Regions from separate parts of the Geodermatophilus sp. SYSU D00708 genome, predicted to be linked through region 1. Evidence: riboswitches for the same ligand, from Rfam matches in the RefSeq annotation. Region 1 holds a riboswitch; the other holds the start of a gene.
What was found. A riboswitch is a leader RNA that binds a small molecule or an ion and turns the genes downstream of it on or off. The one in region 1 is predicted to bind S-adenosylmethionine.
Positions count from the first base shown of each region.

Region 1 (14,336 bases):
CTGGGGCGCGTTCATCTGCCTGCTCACCGCGATCGAGCACCCGGACGCCGTCCGCAGCCTGGTCCTCGAGGAACCGCCGCTGCTGCCTCTGGTGCTCGGCGCCGGCTCCCGCCCGGACCCCAGGGTGCTCGCGCGCAGCCTGCTCCGGCACCCGGGCGCCACGCTCGCGGTCCTCGCCTTCGGCCTGCGCACCTTCGCTCCGATGGCCTGGGCCCGGCGGCGGGGCGATCCCGAGCGCGCGTGGCAGGCCTTCGCGCGGGGCGTGCTGGGCCGGGAGGCGTTCGGCAGGCTGACGGAGGACCGCCGGCAGCAGATGCGGGACAACGCGAGCACGCTGTCGGCCGCCCTGCGGGCCGGCTTCCCGCCGCTGCCCGAGTCGGCCGTCCGCGGGGTCCGCGCGCCCACCCTGCTGCTCACCGGCGCCCGGAGCCCCACCGTCGTGCGGGCACTCAGCCGGTGGCTGGCGACGCTGCTCCCGCGGGTCGAGCAGCTGCAGGTGCCCGGCGCGTCGCACCTCCTGCACGAGGACCGCGCCGAGTTGGTCAGCGACGCGATCCTGGGGTTCCTCGACCGGTGCCGGCCGCCCGGCTGACGCCGCACGGCCGGCACCGGCCCGAGGTCAGGAGCCGACCGCCGGGTTGACCACCGGCTCGTCGACGGCCTCGTCGGACAGGCCCCACCGCTCGAGGGTCTGCGCGTAGGTGCCGTCCTCGAACACGTGCTGCAGCGCCGCCTCGAACGCGGCGACCAGGCCGTTGCCCTTGAGCGAGGTGGCCGCGACGTAGGTGGTGTCGGGCCACCCGGCGTTGACCGTGCCGACGATCTCGACGTCCCCGACGGACTGCTGGTAGACGGCGTTCGGGTTCGGCCCGATGTAGGTGTCGATGCGGCCCGACTGCAGCGCCAGCAGCGCGTCGGCGGCGTTGGCGTAGTACTCCAGCTGCGCGGGCTCCAGGCCGGCGGCCTCGTTCCGGGCGTTCCAGTCCAGCAGGATCCGCTCCTGGTTGGTGCCCGAGCCGACCGCCACGGTCAGGCCGGCGATGTCCTCGGCGCCGGTGATCGACAGCCCGCTGCCGGGCTTCGCGGTGAACGCCATCACGCCCTGGCGGTAGGTGGCGAAGTCGAACAGCTGCAGCCGCTCGTTGTTGACGCCGACGTTGCTGAACACCGCCTCGAGGTCCCCGCTCTGCACGCCCAGCGGCCACTGCTCCCAGGCCACGTTGACCACCTCGAGCTCGAGGCCGAGGGAGTCCGCGACCAGCGAGGCGATGTCGACCTCGCTGCCGACGACGGTCGCGTTGTCGTCGGCGAGGAAGCCCAGCGGCGGCTCGCCGGTGCCGACGACGCCGACGGTGAGCGTGCCGTCCGCGGCGATGTCGGCCGGCACGAGCGCGGCGGCGTCGGGGTCCTCGTCGGTGGCGACCCGGCCGGCCTGCTCGGGGCTGGTGTCCACCTCCAGCGCCGGCGCGGTCTCGCCGGCCTCGGACGCGGCCGCGGCGGTGTCGGCGCGCTGGTCGGCCTCGATCTCCGCTGAGCTGGTGCAGGCGGAGAAGAACACGGCGGACGACACGGCCAGCGCGGCGGCCGTCCGGGTTCGGGTTCGGGTCATGGTGGTCTCCTCGCGGGGTTCAGGCGCTCAGGCCGGGCGGGTTGGTCTCGGACCGCTCGATCGCCTCGGCACCCAGGCCCCAGCGGTCGAGGACCTGCTGGTAGGTGCCGTCCTCGATGGCGGAGTTGAGCGCGGCGGTGAAGGCCTCGGCCAGGCCGTTGCCCTTGGCCGTGGCGACGGCGATGTTGGCGGTGTCGGGCCAGCCGCCGTTCACCGTGCCGGCCACGGCGACGTCGTCCGGGGAGACCGCGGCGCTGTAGGCAGCGATGGCGTTGGGGCCGAAGTAGCTGTCCAGCCGGCCGGACTGCAGCGCGAGGACGGCGTCGTTGTAGGACTCGTAGTAGTCGATGGTCACCGGCTCCAGCCCGGCGTCCCGGTTCTGCTGGTCCCAGGCGAGCAGGATCTGCTCCTGGTTGGTGCCCGAGCCCACGCCGACGGTGACCCCGGCGATGTCGGCGGCCTCGTCGACCTGCAGGTCGCTGTCGGCCCGGACCAGCCAGCCGAGCTGGTCGACCCGGTAGGACGAGAAGTCGAACAGCTGCTTGCGCTCCTCGGTCACCGTGACGTTGGAGATTGTGGCGTCGACCTCGCCGGACCGGGTGGCCAGCGGCCAGTTGGACCAGTCGTTGACGACCAGCTCCAGGTCGAGGTCGAGCGCGTCGGCGACCAGGGTGGCGATGTCGGTCTCGCTGCCGATCACGGTGGAGTTGTCGTCGGCGAAGAAGGCCAGCGGGACCGCGCCCTGGGTCACCGAGACCCGCAGGACGCCGTCGGGGAAGGCGCCCTCGGGCAGCAGGGCGATCGCCTCCTCGCTGGGCGTGGTGTGGATGCGGTCCTGCTCGGGGCCGGTGTCGACCGACAGTGCGGTGCGCTCCCCGCCCTCGTCGGCGCGGGCCTGCTCCTCGATCTCCGCGGAGCTGCTGCAGGCCCCGAGCGCCAGTAGCGACACGGCGGCGAGGACGGGGACGAGGCGGGCTCGTCGGGTACGGGCGGTCACGGGTCTCTCTCTTCCTGGGGGAGGGCGCGCGGGCGCGCGCCACCGACGGACGGCGCGGGATGCGGAGCCCGGGGGATCGGGTGGAACGGCCCCGGTGCAGGGGCCCGCGCCGAGCGTGCGAGGCGCGGGGCGCACCGGGGTCCTTCAGAGGACCTTGGCGAGGAAGGCGCGGGTCCGTTCGTGCTGCGGGTCGTCGAGCACCTGCTCGGGTGGACCGGCCTCGAGGATGCGGCCGTCGTCCATGAAGACCACCTGGTCGGCGGCCTTGCGGGCGAAGCCGATCTCGTGGGTGACGACGACCATGGTGGTGCCGTCGCGGGCGAGGTCCTCGATGACGCCGAGCACCTCGCCGACCAGCTCCGGGTCCAGTGCCGAGGTGGGCTCGTCGAACAGCAGCACGGCCGGCCGCATGGCCAGCGCGCGGGCGATGGCCACCCGCTGCTGCTGCCCGCCGGACAGCTGCCGGGGGTAGGCGCCGGCCCGGTCGGCCAGGCCCACGCGGGCGAGCAGCTCGCGCGCCTCCGTCTCGACCTCAGCGCGCCGGCGACCCTGCGCCGACACCGGCGCCTCCACCACGTTCTCCAGCGCGGTCAGGTGCGGGAACAGGTTGAAGTTCTGGAACACGAAGCCGAACCGGGTGCGCTGGCGCAACAGGTCCTTCTCCTGCAGCTCGTGCAACCGGTCGCCGTCCCGGTGCGCGCGGCGGCGGTAGCCGACCAGCTCGCCGTCGAGCGCGACGAAGCCGCGGTCGACCTTCTCCAGGTGGTTGATGCTGCGCAGCAGCGTCGACTTGCCCGACCCCGACGGCCCGAGGACGACGGTGACGGTGCCCGGCTCGACGACCAGGTCGACCCCGTGCAGCACCTCGACCGCGCCGAAGGACTTGTGCACGCCGTGCACCTCGACGCGACCGGGACGGGTGGTCAGGGGGGCGGCGGTCACCGGGTCACCTCGGAGCTGGGACGGACCCGGGCCAGCCCCGCGGTCAGGTTGGCGCGCAGCCGCTGCAGCGGCGTCGGCGGGAGGGTGCGGACGGCGCCGCGGGCGTAGTAGCGCTCGACGTGGTACTGGACGACGGTGACCACCGTGGTCAGGACGACGTACCAGACCGCCGCCACGATGAGCATCGGCAGCACCCGCTGCGTGCGGCCGTAGATGACGCTCACCGTGTAGAAGAGCTCGCCCAGGGCCAGCACGTAGACGATCGAGGTGCCCTTGAACAGGCCGATCACCTCGTTGACCGCCGTCGGCACGATCGACCGCATCGCCTGCGGCAGCACGATCCGGGTGGTCTGCCGGCGCCGCGGGATGCCGAGGGAGGCGGCCGCCTCCAGCTGGCCCTGGTCGACCGAGAGGATGCCGGCCCGGACGATCTCGGCGGAGTACGCCGCCTGGTGCAGGCCCAGGCCGAGGATCGCGGCGCCGAACTTGTCGATCAGCGAGAGCGTCTCCACGCTGGCGAACGACGGGCCGAACGGGATGCCGAAGTCCAGCGACTGGTACAGGTAGGCGAGGTTGTACCAGAGCAGCAGCTGCAGGATCAGCGGCACCGAGCGGAACACCCAGGTGTAGCCCCAGCTGACCGCCTGCAGCAGCGGGGAGCGGGACAGCCGCATGAGCGCCAGCACGGTGCCGAGGGCGAAGCCGAGGACGGCGGTGATCAGCGTCAGCTGGATCGTCGTCCAGACGCCCCGGACGATCGACTCCTCGGTGAGGTAGGCGGCGACGACGTCCCACTCCCACCGCGGGTTGGTGACCAGCGAGTTGACCACCATCGCGAGCAGGACGGCGACGACGGCGGTGGCCACCCAGCGGCCGGGGTGCCGCGCCGGGACGACCTCGAGCTGGTCGTAGGGCGTCCCGGACGGCGGGGGGGCGGCGGTCTCCGCGGTGGGCCGCGGCACGAGCGTGGTCATGCGGGGTCTCCCAGGGACTTCTCGAAGGCGTACCCGAGCCGGCCGGGGGGCAGGGTGCGGAGGGTGGCCAGGTCGGTGGGGCGGGGGACGGCGGGGTCGAACAGCGGTGTCCAGCCGGCGGCCAGATAGAGCGCCTTGGCCTCGGGCTGGCGCGGGCCGGTGGTCAGGTACATGCGGGTGTAGCCGCGGGCGGCGGCGCGGGCCTCGAGCTCCGCGAGCACCCGGCGGGCCAGGCCGCGGCGCCGGTGCGCCGCGGCGGTCCACATCCGCTTCACCTCGGCGGTGCCAGGGTCGGCGTGCCGGCGGTAGGCGCCGCCGGCGACCGGGGCGCCGTCCTCGACCAGCAGGATCAGCTCGCCGTCCGGGGGGAGGAACTCCGCGGCCGGGTACCGGGTGAGCTCGGCGGCGGCGCCGCCGTAGAGGTCGCCGTAGCGGCTGTCGTACTCGTGCAGGAGCTCGGCGAACAGCGGTGCGGCGAGCGGGTCGTCGGGGTGGACCGCGACGACGGCGAGCCCGGGTGCGGCGGTCACCGGGACGGCTCGGCGGCGGGCAGCCGCCAGGCGGCGGGGGAGGCCCCGGCGTCGGACAGCTCGACGCCGAGCAGGGGGGTGCGGGACATGCGGGTGCTCCCAGGAGGACGAGCGGGTGGGGGTGCGCGGGCGCGCCGCCGGCACCGCGCGGGCGCGATGGGCAGCAGCGGGCGGGGCCGCGGGGGACCGGCCGGAGCCGGCCGGGGGAGGGAATGCGTCAGCGACAGAGCGCGCTGTCGGTGCGGAGCAGGTCGACCGTCAGCCGGCCGACCAGGTCGGCGGAGAGGGTCCGGGTGCTCGCGGTGCTCACGGTCGGCGCTCCTCGTTCGAGGCCCCGGAGGGCTGCGGACTTGCGGGCGCGGCAGGCGTCCGCCAGGTCGTCACCCGGGGCACCCCGTCGCAGCGGAGGGTTGCCAGCCAGCGAGCCGGGGCTGGGAGCTGGCACTCAGGACCTGGCCGGGACGATAGATCCCGAGGAACAATCACGTCAAACCCGATCGGTTTGGTAGACATTGCGGGCAGTGGACGACAGGAGGGGAGGCGACGTGACCAGGCCGGAACTGGCGCAGCGACGGCACGTCGACCTGCTCCGCACCTGCAGCGCGCTGTGTCCGGAGGGCTGACCGACCCCCGTCCCCCCTCGGCACTGGAGCACTCCCGCATGTCCCTGCCCGACCCCGCCTCCCCGCCCACCCTCGTCGTCGTGGGTGCCGGCCCCACCGGCATCGGCGTCCTCGAGCGGCTCGTCGCCTCCGCTCCCGAGCTGTCGGCCGGCGCCCGGCTGCAGGTCCACCTCGTCGACCCCTTCCCCCCGGGCGGCGGCCGCGTCTGGCGCGCCGAGCAGCCCGACCTGCTGTGGGCCAACTCCCTGGTCGCCGACGTCACCGTGCTGCCCGACCCCTCCGTCGTCGCCGACGGGCCGGTGGGGCGGGGGACGACGCTGTGGGAGTGGGTCCGCGACGTCGCCCGCTCGCGGCCCGAGGGGGACCCGGTCGGCCGCGAGGCGCGCCGGCTCGGCCCGGCGTCCTTCCCCTCCCGGCCGCTGGTCAACGCCTACCTCGGCTGGGTCCTGGAGTCCGTGGTGGCCGACGCCGCGCCGTGGCTCGACGTCCACCTGCACGCGACCCGCGCCGTCGACGTGGCCGACGTTCCCGGCGGCGCGCGGGTGCGGCTGGCCGACGGCACCGTGCTCGCCGCCGACGCCGTCCTGCTCGCGCAGGGCCACCTGGACGCGCGGCCGACCCGGGGGGAGCGGGCCACCGCGGCGGTCGCCGCCCGGCACGGACTGACCTACCTGCCCACCGGCTACACCGCCGACCTCAACCTCTCGGTGCTCGCGCCGGGGGAGGACGTGCTGGTCCGCGGCGCCGGCCTGGCCTTCGTCGACCTCGCGGTGCTGCTCACCAGCGGGCGCGGCGGGCGGTTCGAGCGCGACGGCGACGGCCGGCTGGTCTACCTGCCCTCCGGGCGGGAGCCGGTGCTGCACGTCGGCTCACGCCGCGGCGTGCCGTACCGGTCGAAGCTGGCCTACCCCTGGGGCGGGCCGCCGGTGCCGCTGCGCTTCTTCACGCCGGCCGCCGTCGACGCCGCCTTCGGGCCCGCCGCGTCGCTGGACCTGCGCACCGACCTCGCGCCGCTGATCGAGCGGGAGCTCGGCTGGGCGCACTACACCGAACTGTTCCGCGCCCACCCGCAGCGGACGGCGATGCCGTGGGAGGAGTTCGCCGAGGCCTGGGCCGCCGCCGCTCCCCGCGCCGAGCGGGCGCTCGTGGAGCGGGCGGTCCCCGACCCGGCCGACCGGTTCGACCTCGCCGCGCTGGACCGGCCCCTCGCCGGGCAGCACTTCGCCGACCCCGAGGCCCTGCAGGAGACGGTGCGCCGGCACGTGCGGGCGGACCTGCGCCGGTCCGCTGACCCGGCGCACAGCAGCGACGCCGCCGTCTTCACCGCCCTGCTCCAGTGCCACGGCACGATCGCCGGCCTGACCGCCGCGGGGCGGCTGACGCCCCGGTCGGAGGCCGAGGACCTCACCGGGTGGTGGATGAACCTGTTCAGCTACCTGGCCAGCGGCCCGCCCGGCCCGCGCCTGGAGGAGTTGCTCGCCCTGTCGGAGGCGGGGGTGCTGCGGTTCCTCGGTGCCGACGTCGAGGTCGTGCTCGACGAGGACGCCGGCGTCTTCCGGGCCCGCTCGTCCAGCGTCCCCGGCGTGGTGGAGGCGCGGACCCTGGTGGAGGCCCGGTTGCCCGCGCCGGACGTCGCCGCCACCCCCGACGAGGTGGTCGCCGGCCTGCTGCGGCGCGGCGAGGGGCGGGAGCGGGTGCTGGCCGACCCGTCCGCGTCCGCCGGCGTCCGGCGCACCGGCCGGCTGGACGTCGACCCGTCCGGCCGGGTGGTCACCGCGGACGGCACCCCGAGCGAGCGGGTGTCGGCCGTCGGGTTCTGGACCGCCGGCGCGCAGGTCGCCGCCTTCGCCCGGCCGCGGACCAACGCCCCCTTCTTCCGCCAGAACGACGCCCTGGCCCGCGACCTGTGGCGCCGGCTGGCCGCCGGTGCCCTCCTCACCACCGCCGGGGCCGCGTGACGCCCACCGGCTGACCTCTGGACGGGCCGCTGCAACCATGGTTGCATGACCGCATGACGCCCGGGGAGTGGGTGCTGCTGTCCTACCGGCTGCCGCGGGAGCCCTCCGGCCCGCGGACGACGCTGTGGCGGCGGCTGCGCCGGCTCGGCGTGGCCCAGCTCGCCGACGGGCTGGTCGCGCTGCCGGCCGACGCGCGCACCCGGGAGCAGCTGGAGTGGCTGGCCGACGACGTGCTGGCAGCGGGTGGCACGGCCGGGCTGTGGACGGCCCGGCCGGCGTCGGTCGCGCAGGAGCGGGAGCTGGCGACCCGCATGAGCGCGGCCCGCTCGGAGGAGTACCGGGCGCTGTCCGCGGAGTGCCGGGCCGCCGCCGTGGGCGATGCGACCGACCGTGCCCGCGCCCTGCGCCGGCTGCGCACCGAGTTCCGCGCGATCGGCCGGCGGGACTTCTTCCCCCCGCCCGAACGGGAGGAGGCGGCCGTCGCGCTCCGCGAGCTCGCGGCGGCCGGCACCGTGGAGGTCGCGCCGTGAGGTGGGCGACCCGCGCCGGGGTGCACATCGACCGCGCCGCCTGCGCCTGGCTGATCCGGCGCTTCATCGACCCCGCCGCCGAGTTCGTGTTCGTCGCCGACCCCGCCGAGGTGCCGGCCGACGCGACCCCGTTCGACATGCGCGGGGTCGACCTCGGCCACCACGGCGGCGACTGCTCGTTCGAGACCGTCCTGCGCCGCCACGACCTCACCGACCCGGTGCTGTGGCGGATCGCGGAGGCCGTCCACGAGGCCGACCTCGACGACGGGCGGTTCGACGCGCCCGAGGCGCCGGGGCTCGACGTCCTCCTGCGGGGCCTGTCGATGACCGGCACCGACGAGCACACCCTCGCCGTCTCCGGCCCGCTGTTCGACGGGCTCTACGAGTACCACCGCCGCCGCCTGCTGCTCGGCCGCGAGCCGGCCTGACCCGCTCGAGAACGGACGGACATGCACCCCGACGCACAGCCCCGGACCGCCGTCCCGTTCCGGACGGCGGTCCGCGCCTGGTTCCTCATCTCGCTGCAGACCTTCGGCGGCCCGGCCGGGCAGATCGCGGTCATGCAGCGTGCGCTGGTCGACGAGAAGCGCTGGATCGGCCAGCGCCGGTTCCTGCACGCGCTGAACTACTGCACGCTGCTACCCGGCCCGGAGGCGCAGCAGCTGGCCACCTACGTCGGCTGGCTGCTGCACGGCACCCGCGGCGGGCTGGTCGCCGGCGGCCTGTTCGTGCTGCCCGGCGTGGTGGCGCTGCTGGCGCTCTCCGCCGTCTACGTCGCCTTCGGCACGACGACGGTGGTCACCGCGGTGTTCGTCGGGCTCGCCGCCGCCGTGCTGGCGATCGTCGCGCAGGCCGTCGTCCGGGTGGCCAGGCGGGCCCTGGACAGCCGCGCCCTGGTCGTCGTCGCGGTCGCGGCCTTCCTGGCGCTGGCGTTGTTCGGCGTCCCCTTCCCGGTCGTGGTCGCGCTCGCCGGGGTGGCCGGCTGGGCGCTCGGCCGCTGGCGGCCGTCCGCGCTGCCCCACCCGAAGGCGGCCGAGGGCCCCGACGCCGGCCCGCCGCCGGTGGTCCCCGACGACGTGCTGCACCACGAGGCGCCCAGCACCCGTCGCACGCTGCGGGTGCTGCTCGTCGGGCTGCTGGTGTGGGGCGTGCCGGTGGCCGCCGTCGCGCTGCTCACCGGCGCGGGCAGCGCCCTCACCCAGCAGGGCCTGTTCTTCTCCGGCGCGGCGGTGGTGACCTTCGGCGGCGCCTACGCGGTCCTGGCCTACGTCGCGCAGCAGGCGGTGCAGGTCTACGGGTGGCTGGGTCCCCGGGAGATGGTCCGCGGGCTGGCGCTGGCCGAGACCACGCCCGGGCCGCTGATCATGGTGGTGCAGTTCGTCGCCTTCCTGGGGGCCTACCGGGCGCCGGGGGAGCTCGACCCGTGGGTCGCCGCCGTCCTGGCCTCGCTGCTGGTCACCTGGGTGACCTTCGTGCCCAGCTTCCTGTTCGTCCTGCTCGGCGCCCCGTACATGGAACGGCTGCGCGGCAACCGGTCGCTGTCGGCGGCGCTGAGCGGCATCACCGCCGCGGTCGTCGGGGTGATCGCCAACCTGGGCGTCTACTTCGCCGTCCACACGCTGTTCTCGGGGACCGTCGCCGTCGACCGGGGCGTCCTCTCCCTGGAGCTCCCCGACCCCGGCACGCTGCGGCCGGTACCCCTGGTCGTCGCGCTGGTGGCCGCGGTGCTGCTGTTCCGCGTGAAGTGGTCGGTGCTCCGCACGCTGGGCGTCTGTGCGCTGGTGGGTCTGGCGGCCGGGCTCGCGGGGCTGCCGATCACCTAGCCGCGGCTGCCCGTTCCCTCGACCTGGGCGGCTCTCCCGCCGGGCGGGAACAGGGCTGCCGTCCCGCGGGTTCGGGCACGGAGCACGGCGCGCCCGCGCCGCCCCACTGCCTGGAGGTCCCCGCATGTCCATCGTCGTCACCGGTGCCACCGGTTCCCTCGGCCGGCTGGTCGTCGAGGAGTTGCTCGCCCGCGGGGTCGCCCCGGGTGACGTCGTCGCCGGCGGCCGCGCGGTCGAGCGGCTGGCCGACCTGGCCGACCGGGGCGTGCGGACCGCGCGGATCGACTACGACGACCCCGCGACCCTCGACGCCGTCCTCTCCGCCGGCGACACGCTGCTGCTGGTCTCCGGCAGCGTCCCCGGCGTCCGCGTCGAGCAGCACCGGGCCGTGGTGGACGCCGCGGTGCGCGCCGGGGTGGCCCGCATCGCCTACACCAGCATCCTGGGCGCCGACGACACCCCGCTCGTGCTGGCGCCCGACCACCTGGCCACCGAGCAGATGGTCCGGGACAGCGGGCTGCCGTTCACGTTGCTGCGCAACGGCTGGTACACCGAGAACTACGGCCAGGGGCTGGCGCAGGCCAAGCTGACCGGCGTGGTCGCCGGTAGCGCGGGCGACGGCCGGGTGGCCAGCGCCACCCGCGCCGACTACGCCGCCGCGACCGCCGCCGCGCTCAGCACGGAGGGCCACGAGAACGCGGTCTACGAGCTCTCCGGCGACACCGCGTGGAGCTTCGACGACCTGGCCGCCGCCTACGCCGAGCTGCTCGGCCGCGAGGTCACCTACCAGCGGCTCGGCCCGGACGAGCACCGGGCCGCGCTGGTCGCGGCCGGTCTCGACGAGGGGACGGCGGGCTTCGTCGTCGCCCTCGACGGCGGCATCCGGGCCGGCGCGCTGGCCGCGACCCCGGGCGACCTCTCCCGGCTGGCCGGGCGGCCCACCACCCCGCTGCTCGAGGGCCTGCGCCCGTTCGTGTGAGGCCCGGCCGGCCCGCCCCTCAGCGGCGGGCCGGCAGCCGGGAGCCGACGGGCCGCCGGGCCGAGCGATGAGTTGCGGGCCCCGCGCAGGTCACAGCCGCCAGGACCACCCAGGAACTGACGCGCTCGTGCCCGGAGGCGACATGGCCAAGCTCATCTACTCGATGATCACCTCGTTGGACGGCTACGCCGAGGCAGCCGACGGCGACCTCGGCGCCGGCGCCGAGGACGAGGAGGTGCACACCTTCATCGGCGACGCCTTCCGCCCCGTCGGCACGTTCCTCTACGGCCGACGCATGTACGAGACGATGGTCTTCTGGGAGACCGCGCACACCCTGCCCGACGCGCCGCCGCACATCGTGCAGTACGCCCGCGACTGGCAGGCCGCCGAGAAGGTCGTCTACTCCACGACGCTGGAGTCGGTGTCGAGCGAGCGGACCAGGATCGAGCGCACCTTCGACCCGGATGCCGTCCGCCGGCTCAAGGCCGAGGCCGACTCCGACCTCACCGTCGACGGCCCGAACCTCGCCGCCCAGGCGATCGCGGCCGGCCTGGTGGACGAGTACCACCTCTTCGTCACGACCAGCGTGGTCGGCGGCGGCAAGCGGTTCTTCCCCGACGGCGTGCGCCTCGACCTCGACCTGGTCGAGCAGCGTGCCTTCGACTCCGGACTGCTCTACGCGCACTACCGGACCCGCTGAGCCGCACCGGCCGGCGGCCCTGCGGCCGGCAGCCCGCTCAGCGGCGGGCCGGCAGCCGGCCCTCCTCGTGGTCGAGCTCCCGCTCCAGCCGGCGCAGGCCCTCGTCGGGCAACCGGCCGACGTCGCGCCAGTGCAGCAGCTCCTCGCGCTGCGCGGCCAGCACGGCCCGGCGCGCCCGCACCGCCGCCTCGTACTCGGGTGACAGCGGGACCTCACCGCCCTCGGCGCCCTGCAGGACGTCCAGCCGCCGCCGGTAGCGGTCCAGCCGCGCCTCCAGCTGGGTGCGGATGCCCTCGATCGCCTCGTCGTCCACGTGGTCGTGCTGCTCGGCGGCCAGCTCCTCCAGCCGCCGCAGCCCGGCCTCCACCGACGCGGCCCGCGCCTCGTTGCGCAGCCGGGCCTGGTCGGCCTCGTCGGCCCGCAGGCCCAGCGCCCGCACCAGCGGCGCGAAGGTCAGCCCCTGTCCCACCAGCGTCACCAGGACGGCGAGGAAGGCGCAGAACAGCAGCAGGTCCCGGTCCGGGAACGGCGCGCCGGAGTCGGTGGTCAGCGGCAGCGTGAAGATCGCCGCGAGGCTGATCACCCCGCGGGTGCCGGCCCAGCTCAGGACGACGATCTCCCGGCCGGACAGCCGGGTGCGGGTGGTGGCCGGGTCGCCGTCGTCCCCGGCCAGGTCCTCACCGCCGAGGCGGGTGTGCAGCGACTGCGGCAGGTGCTCGGTCAGCCACAGGAACAGCGGCCGGAGCAGCAGCACCACACCGACGGTGATCAGCGACGCGGTCACGATCGTGCTGGTGTCGTACTCGCCCAGCCCCGCGAGGACGGCGGGCAGCTGCTGGCCGATGAGCAGGAAGACCACGCCCTCCAGCAGGAAGTCGACCAGCCGCCACACCGCCTCGGTCTGCAGGCGGGAGGCGCCCGACGCCCAGGCGGGGTTGTTGTGGCCGATGATCAGCCCGGCCACCACGACGGCCAGGACGCCGGAGACGTGCACGCTCTCGGCCAGCAGGTAGGCGACGAACGGCGTGGCCAGCGAGACGGCGTTGGACGCCAGCGGGTCGCGCCGGATCCGCCGCAGCGGCCGCACCCCGTAGGCCACCACCACCCCGGCCGCGACGCCCCCCGCCGCGGAGACCACGAACTGCCCCACGGCCGCGGGCGTGGAGAAGCCGTCGCCCACCGCGGCGGCGACCGCCACGCTGAGCAGGGTCAGCGCCGTCGCGTCGTTGAGCAGCCCCTCGCCCTGGATGAGGGTGATCAGCCGCGGCGGCAGCCCCACCTTCCGGCCGACGGCGAGCGCGGCCACCGGGTCCGGCGGCGCGACCGCGGCGCCCAGGGCCATGCCGGCGGCCAGCGTCGCGCCGGCCACGAACAGCGCGAAGCCGACCCCGATCGCGACCGCGGTGACCAGCACGAGCAGCACCGAGAGGCTCACCACGGTGCGCAGGTTGCGGCGGATCGCCGTGAGCGAGGAGTCCAGCGCCGCGCTGTAGAGCAGCGGCGGCAGCACCAGGGTGAGCACCACCTCCGGGTCCAGGGTGAGGTTGGGGCCCGGCAGGTAGGCGTAGGCGATGCCGGCCAGGGTCAGCAGCGCGGCGGAGGGCAACCCCGTCCGGTCGCCGAGCCAGCGGACCGCCACGATCACCGCCACCGCGGCCAGGACCAACACCACCATCGTCTCCGCGTGCACCTCCGCAGTCTTCCGGGTGCCCGGCGGGCGGGCAGGTCGGGTCGGGCGGGGTGCGCCGCGCGATGAGTTCGTCCGCCGTCCGCCGTCCAAGCCGGTGGACCACCCCCCTCGAGAGGACGGCGACCATGAGCAGGAAGTCCCCCACCGGAGGCGGGCCGGCCCCGCTGGACGTCGAGTTCACCGCGCCGCTGGTCCGCAGCCCCTCGCAGGGTGGCTGGACCTACGTGCAGATGCCCGGGTCCGCGGAGTTCTTCGGCACCCGCGGCCTGGTCAAGGTCCGCGGCACCGTCGACGGCCACCCGTTCCGCAGCTCGTTCATGGCCCTCGGCGACGGCACGCACAAGCTGCCGGTGACCGCCGAGGTCCGGACCGCCATCGGCAAGGAGGTCGGGGACCCGGTCACCGTGCACCTGGAGGAGCGGCTGGGCTGACGCACCGTCCCACCGCTCGTCGCCCGCCCGGGACCTCCCGCCGACTGGCGTACTGTGCGTCCGACATGCACCGGGGGATCCCGCCGGCCGAGTTGATGGGGACGTCGTGAGCGATGCGGTCGGGGGCTCGGCGCGCGTCGCCGGGGCGGGGGGCTCCGACCCGCGGGCACGGGCCGTCTTCGACGCCGACTGGACGCTGGTCTCGGTCGACCAGGCCACCGCCGACCTGCTGGGCCGGCACCGCGAGGAGCTGGTCGCCCGCAACATCTGGATCGCCCTGCCCGAGCTCGCCGGCACGATCTTCCACAGCTTCCTGCTGCACGCGCGCAGCGTGGGGGAGCGGGTGACCTGGCGGGGCTTCTACCCGCCGGCGGGCCGCTGGCTCGACGCCACCGCCGTCCGGGTGGACGACCTGCTGCACCTGAACCTGCGGGAGAGCTCCGGCCCGCTGCCGGAGGGGCTGCCCGCGGCCGGCGCGGACGAGGCCGCGGCCGCCGCGGCCGAGGACGACCGGCTGCGCTTCCTGGCCGAGGTCAGCGAGGCGATGATC
Region 1 is NZ_JBJGYS010000008.1:87,547-101,882, reverse strand. It holds gene ACI79D_RS09365 (alpha/beta fold hydrolase) at 1-592, shown strand, start outside; gene ACI79D_RS09360 (ABC transporter substrate-binding protein) at 620-1,609, opposite strand; gene ACI79D_RS09355 (ABC transporter substrate-binding protein) at 1,629-2,606, opposite strand; gene ACI79D_RS09350 (amino acid ABC transporter ATP-binding protein) at 2,751-3,548, opposite strand; gene ACI79D_RS09345 (amino acid ABC transporter permease) at 3,545-4,522, opposite strand; gene ACI79D_RS09340 (GNAT family N-acetyltransferase) at 4,519-5,052, opposite strand; SAM riboswitch class IV at 5,394-5,505, opposite strand; gene ACI79D_RS09335 (FAD/NAD(P)-binding protein) at 5,714-7,633, shown strand; gene ACI79D_RS09330 (Chromate resistance protein ChrB) at 7,687-8,163, shown strand; gene ACI79D_RS09325 (chromate resistance protein ChrB domain-containing protein) at 8,160-8,591, shown strand; gene chrA (chromate efflux transporter) at 8,613-9,986, shown strand; gene ACI79D_RS09315 (SDR family oxidoreductase) at 10,111-10,965, shown strand; gene ACI79D_RS09310 (dihydrofolate reductase family protein) at 11,108-11,665, shown strand; gene ACI79D_RS09305 (Na+/H+ antiporter) at 11,703-13,340, opposite strand; gene ACI79D_RS09300 (DUF1905 domain-containing protein) at 13,481-13,786, shown strand; gene ACI79D_RS09295 (PP2C family protein-serine/threonine phosphatase) at 13,893-14,336, shown strand, end outside.

Region 2 (14,336 bases), on a different contig from region 1:
CTGTTCGCCCTGGAGCTCGGCGGCGGGGCGCTGCTCGACCTCGGCGTGTACGTCGTCTCCTTCGCGCAGATGCTGCTCGGCACGCCGGACACGGTGGCCGCGACGGGCTCCCGGTTCCCGACCGGCGCCGACGCCGACGCCGCGCTCCTGCTGGGCTGGGCCGACGGGCGCTCGGCGACGCTGACCACCTCGCTGCGGCACCCGACGCCCGGGGCGGCCCGGGTCTTCGGGACGGCGGGCTGGATCGACGTCCTCCCCCGCTTCCACCACCCGCGCACGATCGTGCTGCACCGCACCGGCGCCGACCCGGAGACCATCACCCGCCCGCCGACCGGTACCGGCTACGCGCACGAGATCGCCGAGGTGACCGAGTGCCTGCGGGCCGGCCGGACCGAGAGCGCGGTCATGCCGCTGGCCGACACCCTGTCGGTGCAGACCGTGCTCGGGCAGGCCGCCGAGGCGCTGGGGGTCCGGCACGCGGAGGACCCCGACGTCCTCCGTTAGGAGAAGTTCTCCTACAAGGTTCAAGTTCTCGTCCGCGGCGCCGATGGATGGAGTGACACCCGTCACCCACCCCTCAGGGAGCCCCCGTGTTCCTGCTCCACGGCATCACCGCACTCGTCGCGAAGTTCGGCTCCGCCTCGGTGGTCGTCCAGGCCGCCACCGGCCTCGGGATCGCCGTGGCCGGCGTGACCGGAGCCGGCGCCGCCGGCGCCCTGCCCGGCTCCGTCCAGGACGGCGTGGCCGGCGCGATCGAGGCGGTCACCCCGTTCGACGTCCCGTCCTCCGACGACCTGGCCGGCGACTCCGGCCGCAGCGGCGACGACGACGGCACCGCCGACCGCGGCCCCGGCGATGCGGGCACCACGGGCACGGACGACGACAGCACGGACGACGGCACCGACCGCGACGGCGCCGACGACGGCACGGACGACCGCGGATCCGGCGACGCGGGCCCCGACGGGATGGACGACGACAGCACGGAGCACCGGGGCGTCCCGAGCACCGACGACGACGGCACGGACGACGACGGCCTGCACCACGACGGCACGGACGACGACGGGACCGACGACCGCGGCTCGGGCGACGCCGGCGCGAGCCACTCCCCCGACGACTCCGACGACCCGGCCCGCGTGGCGCGCGAGGCCGAGGAGGAGGCCCGCGAGGCCGCCGAGGAGGCTGCTGAGGAGGCACGCGAGGCCGAGGAGCGGGCCCGGGAGGAGGCCGAGGAGGCCGCCGAGGAGGCGCGGGAAGCCCAGGAGCGCGCCCGGGAGGAGGCCGAGGATGCCGCCGAGGAGGCCGCCGAGGAGGCGCGCGAGGCCGAGGAGCGTGCTCGGGAGGAGGCTGAGGAGCGGGACCGCCGGGACGACGACTCCGACGACCGCTCCCGGCACGGCGGGGACGACGACTGACTAGGCCGCTGCCCAGGCGTCGCCGGTGGCCTGGGCGGACGTCGGCACGCGGGTCGGCGTCCGGCCGGTCCGGCGGACCGCCTCGGCGAAGGCCACCGCGTCGACGACCGCGGCGCACCCCGGGTCGTTGTTGAAGTAGACGAGCACGTCCTCGTCCGGCCCCCAGGTCGCGGCCAGCCGCTCGGCCCACAGCTGCAGGGTCTCCGGCCGGTAGCGGGGCCACGGCGACGCCGCGCCGGTGTGCATCCGCAGGTAGCCCCACCCGGTGGTGCGCCACAGCGGAGCGACCGGCTGCTCGTCGCGGTCGGCCCAACACAGCGCCGCGCCGTAGCGCTCCAGCAGCGCGCGGACCTCGTCGGTCCACCAGCTGTCGTGCCGCGGCTCGACGGCCACGCGGGTGCCGGCCGGGAACTGCGCCAGGCAGGTGCGCAGCAGCTCCGGATCGGCCTTGAGCGTGGGCGGCAGCTGCAGGAGGACGACGTCGAGCCGCTCTCCCAGCCCCGCGGCGCGCTCCAGCAGCCGGGCGACCGGCTCCTCGGGCTCGCGCAGCCGCTTGACGTGCGTGAGGAACCGGCTGGCCTTCACCGCCCACCGGAAGTCGGCCGGGGTGCGCGCCCGCCAGGCCTCGAACGTCGACCGCTCCGGCAGCCGGTAGAAGGCGTTGTTGCTCTCCACCGTGGCGAAGTGCTCGGCGAAGTGCTCCAGCCACAGCCGCTGCGGCAGGCGCTGCGGGTAGAAGCGGCCGCGCCAGTCGCGGTACTGCCACCCCGACGTCCCGATCACCACGGCCACGGTCAGCGCCTACCCGCAGGTCGTGCGGACGACGCGCGGAGGAGTGACCGCCGTCCTCCTCGGGCACTGTCGGACGAACGCTCCCAGCAGCGAGGAGGACCCGTGCCCGACCTGCCGCCCACCGTCTTCGTGCTCTTCGGCGCGACCGGGGACCTCGCTCGCCGGATGGTGCTGCCCGCCTTCTTCCAGCTCGCCCAGGAGGGGCTGCTCCCGGAGGACTGGCGACTGGTCGGCAACGGGCGCGGCGACGTGTCGCACGAGGACTTCGCCGGCCGCGTGCGGGAGGCGCTCGAGGAGTTCGGGCCCTCGCCGGACGACGGGCCGTGGGAGGAGTTCGCCGGCCGGCTGCGGTTCGCCGGGGGCGGCTTCGAGGAGTCCGACCCCGGCAGCCTGCTCGACGTGCTCGGGGAGGCCCGCGACGAGCTGGACGGCGACCCGCAGCTGGTGCACTACCTCGCCGTCCCGCCGTCGGCGTTCGAGAAGCTGACCCGGGGCCTGCAGGAGCACGGGCTGGCCGAGGGCGCGCGCGTGGTCTACGAGAAGCCCTACGGCACGTCGCCGGAGACCTTCGCCGAGCTCGACGAGCTGGTGCACTCCGTCCTCGACGAGGACCAGGTCTTCCGGATCGACCACTTCCTGGGCAAGGAGGGCACCCAGGACCTGCACGTGCTGCGGTTCGCCAACGGGCTGTTCGAGTCGATGTGGAACCGGGAGCACGTCGTCCAGGTGCAGATCGACGTCCCGGAGGACCTCGACGTCGCCCAGCGCGCCGAGTTCTACGACGCCACGGGCGCGGCGCTGGACATGCTGGTCACCCACCTGTTCCAGCTCGCCGCCGAGGTGGCGATGGAGCCGCCGGCCAGCTTCGCCCCCGCCGACCTGGTGGACGCGCGGGAGGCGGTGCTCGCCTCCTTCCGCCCCCTGGACCCCGGCGACGACGTGGTGCTCGGACAGTTCGACGGCTACACCGACATCGACGGCGTGGCCGACGACTCCCGCACCGACACCTTCGTCGCGGCCCGGCTGTGGGTGGACACCGACCGGTGGCGCGGCGTCCCGTTCGTGCTGCGCACCGGGAAGCGGATGGCGGCCGGCGAGCAGCGGGTGAGCCTGCTCCTGCGCAAGCCGGAGGGGCCGGTCACCGGCGTCCCCGGGCACGGCAACGTGCTCTCGCTGTCGCTGTCCGGGTCCGGCGCGGTGGACCTGACGCTGGTGGCCAAGGAGCCCGGCCCGGACCTCGCGCTCGCCCGCGCGACGGCGACGCTCGAGCTCGCCGACGTCCCCGGCGGGACGCCGCTGCCGCCCTACGTCTCCCTGCTGCACGACGTCCTCACCGGTGACCGCTCCCTGTTCACCAGCAGCGCCGGCCTGGCCAGCGCGTGGCGGGCGTTCGCCCCGCTGCAGGAGCACCCGCCGCAGGTGCACCGGTACGCGCCCGGGTCGTGGGGTCCGGAGGAGGCCGGGGCGCTGGCCGAGCCGTGCGGGTGGCTCCTCGGCCCCACCGGGGGCTGACCTCCGCCCCCTCCTCCCGGCCTCGGTGCGGGTCAGGAGGGTGACGGGGACCCGCCGACGGCGGGTGCCACCGTGGTCGTACGACCTCCGTCGCCCCACGCATTGGGGGAACGCCTCCCCCCTCGTCGCGGCTCCCCGTGCACCGCTCCGTGCGACGACCGTCTGACCGACCCTCCGGTGTCGGAGGGAGCCAGGACGGCTCGGACTGCGGAGAGAGGCCATGACCAGGACACGACCGACCCACCACGGCGGTCGCGGGGGCGGGACTGCACATGCGGCTCCCTCCCCCTCGCGACTGTCACTGCACAGCACGCGCACCCGCCTCGCCACCGCCGGCCTGGTGGCCGCCACGGCCACCGGCGGCGTCATCGGTCTCGCGACCAGCGCCTCGGCCGGCACCCCGCCGACGGGACCGGGGAACATCGAGGTGTTCCCCTCCCGCGACATGGTGGCCATCGAGGGCTACACCGCCCAGGCGGGGCAGACCGCGACCCTGACGGTCACCCGTGGCGGCCAGACCGTCGGCACCGCCACGGGCGAGGTCGACGCGACCGGCTTCATGGAGTGGAACCACGAGGCGACCCCCAACGGCGACGGCACGTTCGCCGGGTGCTTCACCGACGTCACGCCGGACATCCAGCCGGGTGACGAGGTGTCGGTCCGCTTCAGCGGCTCGCCGCTGGTGGACGGCATGAGGGTGAGCTCGGCGGAGGTCACCGAGGTGACCGCCAGCGAGCCGGCCGAGGGCAACGTCAACACCGTCACGATCCGGGGGACCTACGGCTCGGACGTCGACCTCAACCGGTTCGCCGTCGAGGTCGTCAACCCGGAGATGCGGGAGGCCGGCAGCGCCATCGGCGAGCGGGCCATCAGCTGGGGCCCGAACGAGCCGCCCGCGGCCACGCAGGGCTACACCGTCGAAGGCACCGCGGCCAACGGCGAGTTCTCGGTGACGTTCGGGGGCCTCTCGCCGTCCGACCAGCAGCTGGTCTTCGACGGCGAGAAGGTCGCGCTGAGCTGGATGGCCGACGCCACGACGGTCGAGGCCCAGCTCGGCCTCACCCTGTCGGAGTTCGGGCTGGTCGGCGGCGGCGCCCCCGGCTGCGCGCCCGGACCGGCCGGCGCGGAGCCCCCCGCCGGCGAGTTCTCCGTCGTGTGGGCCAACCAGTCCGAGGCCACCATCACCTGGAACTCGGCCGCGCCCGTCGCGGGCGGCGAGGCGGTCGACGGCTACAGCGTCGAGGCCATCGACCAGACGGCCGACGCCAACGGCGCCCAGCGGACGGCGGGCTACCGGGTGGGCGCGGACGCCACCCAGGTCGTCCTCGGCGACCTCGACCCCGGCGCCCTGTACGACATCGAGGTCCGCTCGATCGTCAACGGTGAGATCGGCGCACCGTTCGCCCTCGCCGGCACCGCGGAGCCCACGCCGCCGGAGGGCACCGCGCTGCAGCTGACCTCGACGCCGGCCTTCAGCGGCGACACCGCGGTCATCGCGGAGGACCGGCAGCTGACCCTGTCGGCCAACGCCGGGACGATCTACTACACCGTCGACGGCAGCGCGGTCACCACCCAGCCGAACGGCAACGTCCCGTCGGCGACCGCGAAGATCTACACGGCGCCGGTCCCGATCACGGCCGAGAACACGCGGGTCAACGTCGCGGTCATCGACGCCACGGGTGCCGTCGCGCACGCCACGGGCGTCGTGTCACCGAAGCCCGCGGCCGCCGCTGTCGCCCCGGGCGGGCTGGCGATCACCAGCATCGCCGGCTCCGGGCCGAACAACGACGCCGGCCGGGTCAGCCTGGCCTGGAACCCGGTGCCCGACGCCACCGAGTACCGGGTCCGGGCGTTCCTGAGGACGGACGCGACGAACATCAACGCGCTGCAGGCCGAACGCGACGTGGTCGTCACCGGCACCACCGCGGACGTGAGCGGTCTGCCGAAGTCCGAGCCGGGGACGCGGTGGGTCTTCCGGGTCCAGTCGAAGACGGCGGCAGGGGCGCAGTTCTCGGCGCTGTCCAACCCCGGCGTGAACGTCGTCCTCCCCGGGGACAGCATCGGCCTGACCCTCGCCCAGTTCCGGACCGGCGACGAGTTCCGCATCAGCGGCTCGGGCACCGTGCCGGGCGCGACGGTCACCGTCCATCGCCCGAACACCGCGGGCACCGGTCCGGCCGCCACCCCGATCGCCGGGTACCCGTCGGGGACGGTGGGCGCGCTGGAGGCACCGGAGAACACCGGGCCGTGGCAGATCGTCCTCGACCCCGCCCCGGCGACCGCGCCGACCACCATCTGGATCAAGTCCAGCCTGGGTGGCGTCGCCGGTCCGTTCACCGTCGAGGTCCGGTGACCCCGGCCCGGCCGGGTCCGCACCCCCGCCAGGGGTGAGCCCGGCCGGGAGGCGCCACGACCGAACACCCACCCGAGGGCCCGTCACCATCCCGGTGGCGGGCCCTCGGCCTGTCCGTGTCCGGGGTGTGCCGACATGTCCGACGCACCAGGCAGTGGACGCGGTGGCCCGGGAACGCCGACAGGGGCGGCCCCGCGGAGTGCGGGACCGCCCCTGCCGGGCAGTGCTGGTGTTGCAGGCGGCCCCTCTGCAGGGTCCCGCGCCGAGCGTGCGAGGCGTGGGGGCAGAGGGGTCCTTCAGGGACTCAGAAGTCCATGCCACCCATGTCGCCGGCGCCCGGGGCGGCCGCGGCGGCCTTCTCCGGCTTGTCGGCGATGACGGCCTCGGTGGTGAGGAAGAGCGCCGCGATGGAGGCGGCGTTCTGCAGCGCCGAGCGGGTCACCTTGGCGGGGTCGATGATCCCGTTGGCGACGAGGTCCACGTACTCGCCGGTGGCGGCGTTGAGGCCGAAACCGGTGTCCGAGTTGCGCACCTTCTCCGCGACGACGCCGCCCTCGAGGCCGGCGTTGACGGCGATCTGCTTCAGCGGCGCCTCGAGCGCGACGCGCACGATGTTGGCACCGGTGGCCTCGTCACCGTCGAGCTCGAGCTTGTCGAACGCGACGGCGGTGGCCTGCGCCAGGGCGACGCCACCACCGGCGACGATGCCCTCCTCGACGGCGGCCTTGGCGTTGCGCACCGCGTCCTCGATGCGGTGCTTGCGCTCCTTGAGCTCGACCTCGGTCGCGGCGCCGGCCTTGATGACGGCGACGCCACCGGCCAGCTTGGCCAGGCGCTCCTGCAGCTTCTCGCGGTCGTAGTCGGAGTCCGACTTCTCGATCTCGGCGCGGATCTGGTTGACCCGGCCGGCGATCTGGTCGCTGTCACCGGCACCCTCGACGATCGTCGTCTCGTCCTTGGTGACGACGACCTTGCGGGCGCGGCCGAGCAGCTCGGTGCCGGCGGACTCGAGCTTGAGGCCGACCTCCTCGCTGATGACCTGACCGCCGGTGAGGATGGCGATGTCGGTCAGCATGGCCTTGCGGCGGTCGCCGAAGCCCGGGGCCTTGACGGCGAGGGACTTGAAGGTGCCGCGGATCTTGTTGACCACCAGGGTCGCCAGGGCCTCGCCCTCGACGTCCTCGGCGATGATCGCCAGCGGCTTGCCCGACTGCATGACCTTCTCCAGCAGCGGGAGCAGGTCCTTCACCGAGCTGATCTTGCTGTTGACGACGAGCACGTACGGGTCGTCGAGGACGGCCTCCATGCGCTCGGCGTCGGTGACGAAGTAGGGCGAGATGTAGCCCTTGTCGAAGCGCATGCCCTCGGTGAGCTCCAGCTCGAGGCCGAAGGTGTTGCTCTCCTCGACGGTGATGACGCCTTCCTTGCCGACCTTGTCCATCGCCTCGGCGATGAGCTCGCCGATGGCCGGGTCAGCGGCGGAGATCGACGCGGTGGCGGCGATCTGCTCCTTGGTCTCGACGTCCTTGGCGGTCGAGAGGAGGTACTCGGTGACCGACTCGACGGCCTTCTCGATGCCCTTCTTCAGGGCCATCGGGTTGGCGCCGGCGGCGACGTTGCGCAGACCCTCGCGGACGAGCGCCTGGGCGAGCACGGTGGCGGTGGTGGTCCCGTCACCGGCGACGTCGTCGGTCTTCTTCGCGACCTCCTTGACGAGCTCGGCGCCGATCTTCTCCCACGGGTCCTCGAGCTCGATCTCCTTGGCGATGCTCACACCATCGTTGGTGATGGTGGGGGCGCCCCACTTCTTCTCGAGGACGACGTTGCGGCCCTTCGGACCGAGGGTCACCTTGACGGCGTCGGCGAGGGTGTTCATGCCCCGCTCGAGGCCGCGGCGCGCCTCTTCCTCGAAGGCGATCATCTTGGCCATGTGGTGATGTCCTCCATGCATGGATCGCTGCACGGCCGGGTTCGGCGCCCGCGACGGACGACACCAGCGGTTCGCGGGCACTCCGTCGGCCCGCCCACCAGTGCCTCACCGTTCCGACCTGATTGGCACTCGGCACTGTCGAGTGCCAATCGAGAGTCTGGCACTCGACCCTGCCGAGTGCAAGAACGGGGTGTGACCGGCGACTGTTCCCGCCGGGGACCGTGTGCGCTGATCAGCGGCACCCGGGCCCGGACTGCCGACCAGCGCCCGACGTCGCCACAGCGGCCTGCACACACGACCGAGGCCCGGCCCCCTGACGGGGACCGGGCCTCGATGAGGACCTGCTGGCTCAGGCGACGCGAACGGAGTCCGCCTGCGGACCCTTCTCGCCCTGGACGACCTCGAAGGTGACCCGCTGGCCCTCGTCGAGGCTCTTGTAGCCGTCCATCTGGATGGCCGAGTAGTGGACGAAGACGTCCTGGCCGCCGTCGACGGCGATGAAGCCGAAGCCCTTCTCGGCGTTGAACCACTTCACGGTGCCCTGTGCCACGTGTGCTCCCACGTTCGTGCGTTGCGGACGACCCCCGCCTACAGGGGGCCGGGTCTCGTTCTTCCGCCCGTCGAACACGAACGTGGAACTGGAACCGCGGGAGAAGCTACAGCACGAAAGCCGTGGTGAGAGCAACCTCACGCACGCGTCTCCCCAGAACGGGGGACGCGTGCGCGGGAACGCCCCGAACCCTACCCGGTCACCCGATCAGGCCCGCCGCCCGCACCGACTTGAGCGAGGGCTCGACGCGGTGGGTCGGACCGACGACCGGCTCCAGCGGGTCGAGGGTCTTCAACCCCTCGCCGGTGTTGAGGACGACGGTCTCCTTGGCCGGGTCGAGCCGGCCGTCCTCGACCAGCTGGCGCAGCACCGCGATCGTCACGCCACCGGCGGTCTCGGCGAAGACACCCGTGGTGCGGGCGAGGTCGCGGATGCCGCGCACGATCTGCTCGTCGTCCACCCGGCCCACCGAGCCGCCGGTGCGCCGGATGGCGTCGAGGGCGTAGGGGCCGTCGGCGGGGTTGCCGATGTTGAGCGACTTGGCGATGCCCGTGGGCTTCACCGGCTTGACGACGTCCCAGCCCTGCTCGAACGCGGTGGCGATCGGGTCGCAGCCGGCCGACTGGGCGCCGAAGATCGTCCACTCGGTGGCCTCGACGATCCCCGCGGCGGTGAGCTCGCGGAAGGCCTTGTCCACCTTGGTCAGCAGCGAGCCCGACGCCATCGGGATGACCACCTGGGCCGGGATCCGCCAGCCGAGCTGCTCGGCGATCTCGTAGCCCATCGTCTTGGAGCCCTCGGCGTAGTAGGGCCGCACGTTCTGGTTGACGAACGCGGTGTCCTCGAACTCGTCGGTCTCGGCGAGCTCGCTGGTCAGCCGGTTGACGTCGTCGTAGGAGCCCTCGACGGCGACCAGCGTCTGCCCGTACACCGCCGACTGCACGACCTTGCCCGGCTCCAGGTCGGCCGGGATGAAGACGAACGAGGGCAGACCGACGCGGGCGGCGTGCGCGGCGACGGAGTTGGCCAGGTTGCCGGTCGAGGCGGCGGCGATCTTCTTGTAGCCGAGCCCCTTGGCGGCGGTGGCGGCGAGGCTGACCACCCGGTCCTTGAACGAGTGCGTCGGGTTGGCCGAGTCGTCCTTGACCCACAGCCCGCCGGTGAGCCCCAGCTCGGCGGCCAGCCGGTCGGCGCGGACCAGCGGGGTCAGACCCGGGTCCAGGGAGACGCGGTCGGCCGGGTCCTGGCCCACCGGCAGCAGCGCGACGTAGCGCCAGATGTTCTGCGGGCCGGCCTCGATCTGCTCCCGGGTGACGGCCTTGAGCAGGTCGTAGTCGTAGTCGACCTCGAGCGGGCCGAAGCACTCCGCGCAGGCGTGCTCGGCGATCAGGCCGAACGTGGCGCCGCAGTTGCGGCAGACCAGGCCCTTCGCCGGGCACGGGGGGATCGGGCCGCCCGCGCTGGCGTCGGCCTGCTGGGAACCGGGAGCGGTCAGGGTCATGCGACGACTACCTCCTCATCTTCCCCGCGGCGGGCCGTCGAGCCGCGCGGGACGGAATTGGCACCTCTCGCTGCGCGGACGCACAGGCGGCGGTTGCCGGGGCTTCGTCGGGCCGTGTCCCTCTGCCCCTCTGGATGAGTGGAACGCCTGAGACTGTACCCACGTGTCCTGGGCCGCACCGGCCCGGCCAGGATGGCGGCGTGGCAGCGCGCATCGTCTACACCGACCTCGACGGCACGATGGTCGGCCCGCGGGGGTCGTTCTGGCACACCGAGCGCCGCGACCTGACCGCCGACCCGGCGACCGCGCTGCTGGACCTGCACCGGTCCGGCGCCGCGCTGGTCCTGGTCAGCGGCCGCACGTTCGAGCAGGTCGTCGAGGCGGCCCGCATCTTCGCGGCGGACGGCGCGATCGCCGAGCTGGGCTCGGTGGTCAGCTGGGACGGCGGCCGCGGGGTGCACCGGCTGGACGGGGAGCTGCCGGCCGAGTACGCCGGCCGGACCCCGATGGAGGTGATGGCCGAGCTGGGCGTCGTCGAGGACCTGCTCGCGCGCCACCCCGGGCGGCTGGAGTGGCACGCGCCCTGGCACGCCACGCACCAGGCCGACGCGCTGCTGCGGGGCCGGGTCGACGCGCTGGCCGTCGACGCGTACCTGGCCGACGCCGGGCTGGGGTGGCTCACGCTCAAGGACAACGGCGCCATCCACACGACGTCACGCATGACGCTGGACCCCGAGGCGCTGCCGCCGCAGGTCTACCACCTGATGCCCCGCGGGATCTCCAAGGGCGCGGCGGTCGCCTGGGACCTCGAGCGCCGCGGCCTCACGCCCGACGACGCGGTGGCGATCGGCGACAGCGCCAGCGACCTGGAGATGGCGCCCGCGGTCGGCCGGCTGTGGATCACCGCGAACGGGGCCACCGTCGACGGCATGGCCGACCTGCTGGCCGCCGTCCCGAACGCGTCGGTCACCGACGCCGCGATGGGCGAGGGCTGGGCCCAGGCCGTCCGCGCCTCGCTCTAGCGGTCGAAGGCCCCGTCCTCCCCACCCCTCGCGAGCTCGGGGCGGTGCCCTGGACGGGGCCACCGGCTGGGCACTTACGAGGTCACATCACGTCTCGAGAAGTGGCGGAAGGCCAGCGCGGTGAAGACCGCCGCGTAGACCAGCGACTGGACGACGCCGCGGAACAGGTCCCCGGAGTCGATCGGGGTCTGCAGCAGGTCGGTCCAGGCGAACTCCTCGGCGGTCGGGAACCAGTCCCGGATCGACCCGAGCTGCTCGACCTGGTCGAGGATCGCGAAGACGAACATGGTGAACACCGCACCGCCGACGGCCGCCAGCGGCGCGTCGGTGACGGTGGAGAACCAGAACGCCAGGGTGCCGACGACGAGCAGGTGGACGGCCAGGTAAGCGACCATCCCGGCCAGCCGGAGCAGCCCCTCCCCCTGCGGCAGGCTGACCCCGATCGGCGTCTGGATCGGCTCGAACCCGAAGGCGATGCCGCCGGCGACGATCCCGGTGAGGACCAGCACGACCATCGCGCCGAGCGACAGCACCAGGGCGGCGTACCACTTCTGCCGGAGCAGCCGCATCCGCGGCACGGGGGTGGCCAGCGTGTAGCGCAGCGAGCCCCACTGCGCCTCGGCCGCGACGGTGTCGCCGAAGAACAGCGCGTAGACCACGACGAGGAAGAAGCTCGTCGTCGCGAACAGCACGAACAGCGTGAAGTTCAGCCCGCTGGAGGTCGCGACGTCGACCAGGTTGAGCCGGCCGTTCTCCGCGGCCTCCTCGCTCGCTCCCAGCTGCAGCGCGGCGATCAGGATCAGCGGCAGCGCCACCATGAGCGCGAAGACGCCGATGGTCCGCCGCCGCTTGAACTGCCGGCTCAGCTCGACCGACAGCCTCAGCGTCCGCTCGGGCCGGTAGCCGGCGACCGCCCCGGTCGGCTGGACGTGCGCTGTGTCCATCGCTCGACTCCGGTCTCGATCCGCTCCTCGGTCGCCGGCGCTCCCTGCGGTGCTCCCCCGGCCGTCGTGCTCGACGGTGCTCACGACTCCCCCACCAGTGCCAGGAACGCGTCCTCCAGCCGGCGGCGCGGGGTGAACGCGTCCACCTCGACGCCCGCCTCGACCAGCGCCTGGAGCGCCCGCGCGCGGGTCGTGCCGTCGAGCTCCGCGACCAGACCCTCGTCGGTGCGCTCCACCGACACCCCGGGCAGCGCCGCGAGGACGGCGGCCGCCCGGTCGGTGGCGGCGTCGTCAGCGAGGCCGACCTGCACGGCGCCGCCGGTGCCCACGATCTCCTCCACCGTGCCCTGGGCGATCTTCTGCCCCTTGGCCATGACGACGACGTGGCTGCAGGTCTGCTCGATCTCGCTGAGCAGGTGGCTGGAGACGATCACCGTGCGGCCGGTGGCGGCGTAGGAGCGCAGCACCTCGCGCATGGCGTGGATCTGCGGCGGGTCCAGCCCGTTGGTCGGCTCGTCGAGGACCAGCAGGTCGGGCAGGCCCAGCATCGCCTGGGCGATCGCGACCCGCTGCCGCATGCCCTGGCTGTACCGGCGGACCGGGCGGTCGATCGCCGCGCCGAGGCCGGCGACCTCGATCGCCTCGTCCATGTGCGCGTGCTCGGCCGGTCGACCCGTGGCCGCCCAGTACAGCCGCAGGTTGTCGCGGCCGGACAGGTGCGGCTGCAGCCCGGTGCCCTCGACGAAGGAGCCCAGCCGGGACAGCACCGGGGCGCCGGGGCGGATCTCGTGGCCGAACACCGTGATCCGCCCGTCGGTCGGCCGGATCAGGCCCATGAGCATCCGCAGGGACGTCGTCTTGCCGGCGCCGTTGGGGCCGAGCAGGCCGAGCACCTGGCCGCGGCGCACCTCGAAGGAGAGGTCCCGGACGGCGACGAAGCCGTCCTTGTAGGCCTTGGTGACTCCGGTGAACCGCAGCGGGACGTCCTCGCCGTCGGGCTCCACGGCCGACACCCGGCGGCGCCGGCGGCGGCCCCACAGGGCGGCGGCGCCCCAGCCGGCCAGACCCAGCGCCGCCAGCACGCCGAGCAGCACCCACCAGCGGGAGGTGGTGCCGGCGACCTCGGTGCGGCCGACGACCTCGGGGACGTCCAGCGCGGCGCCGTCCCCGCCGGCGAGGGCGACCGAGTACACCGCCGACTCCGCCGGCAGCGCGAACGCCTGGTCGGTCGAGGAGACGACGACGCGCAGGGTGTGGCCGGCCTCGAAGCGGTGCACGATGCCCGGCAGGGTCACCGAGACCTCGGTCGGTGCGGTGGGGTCGGCCGAGAGCCCGGTCAGGGCCAGGGGCGCCACCTGACCGGCGGGCAGGGTCATCGAACCGTTCGGCGCGACGTCGTAGAGCTTGGCGAACAGCGTCGCCGACCCGCTGGGCGAGGCGATGTCGAGGTCGACGGTGGACGCGCCCACCACCTCGACGGCGCTCTCGAGCGGCGCGCTGTCGAAGGCCGCGAACTGGCCGGGGATCTCCAGGGTGCCGCCGGACAGCGCCGCCGACAGCGCCCCGACCCCGGGGACGACGGTGATCGCCGCGGGCGTGCCGCCGGCCGGGGTGACGACCGGCTGCACCGACCCGCTGACCGGGATCGACCCCCGGGTCGCCGGGTCCCCCCCGGCCAGGCCGGGGTAGGCCGGGGCGACGACGGTCTGGTTGCCGCCCTGCACGCTGCCGACGCCGGCCCCCACGCCGCTGGGCACCGGGAACTCGAAGCCGGTGCCCGGGTCCTCGCCGCGGGCGGGGTCGCCGGGGTCGCGCAGGTACCAGTCGAACCAGCCGGCGACCTGCTCGCGCAGCCGCTCGGTGGTCCGCTCCGAGGCCTGGCTGTCGTGGCCGCCGGTGAACCAGACGACCTTCACCGGGGTGCCGTGGGCGGCGATGCCGCGGGCGTTGGCGTCGGCCTGGCCGAGGCCGAACAGGGAGTCCTGGGTGCCCTGGACGAGCAGGGTGGGGGCCTCGATGCGGTCCAGCACCGTGGCGGGGCTGCTGCGGTCGAGCACCGCGGCGATCTGCGGCGTCAGCGTGCCGGTGGCGGCGGCGGTCTGGTAGGCGGCGCAGATGTCGGCCCGGAAGCGGCCGCAGGTGAGGGCCTGCTGCACCTGGGCGGGGTCGACCGCGGCCGGGTCGATCGTCGGCCGTCCGCCGTCGGTGCCGCCCGCCGGGGTGGCGCCGTCCCCGCCGTCGCCGTCCTCCCCCGCACCGCCGAGCGCGTCGAGGAGCCCGCCGGTCGGCGCCGAGCCGACGCCGAAGAACAGCCCCGACC
Region 2 is NZ_JBJGYS010000003.1:153,528-167,863, reverse strand. It holds gene ACI79D_RS04270 (Gfo/Idh/MocA family protein) at 1-504, shown strand, start outside; gene ACI79D_RS04265 (hypothetical protein) at 591-1,412, shown strand; gene ACI79D_RS04260 (DUF72 domain-containing protein) at 1,413-2,204, opposite strand; gene ACI79D_RS04255 (glucose-6-phosphate dehydrogenase) at 2,307-3,716, shown strand; gene ACI79D_RS04250 (fibronectin type III domain-containing protein) at 4,057-6,069, shown strand; gene groL (chaperonin GroEL) at 6,374-7,999, opposite strand; gene ACI79D_RS04240 (cold-shock protein) at 8,349-8,549, opposite strand; gene thrC (threonine synthase) at 8,749-10,050, opposite strand; SAM riboswitch class I at 10,063-10,191, opposite strand; gene ACI79D_RS04230 (HAD hydrolase family protein) at 10,251-11,072, shown strand; gene ACI79D_RS04225 (ABC transporter permease) at 11,147-12,016, opposite strand; gene ACI79D_RS04220 (alpha/beta fold hydrolase) at 12,097-14,336, opposite strand, start outside.
Region 2: linked by a shared signal. The riboswitch ahead of thrC (threonine synthase) and the one ahead of ACI79D_RS09340 (GNAT family N-acetyltransferase) in region 1 are both predicted to bind S-adenosylmethionine.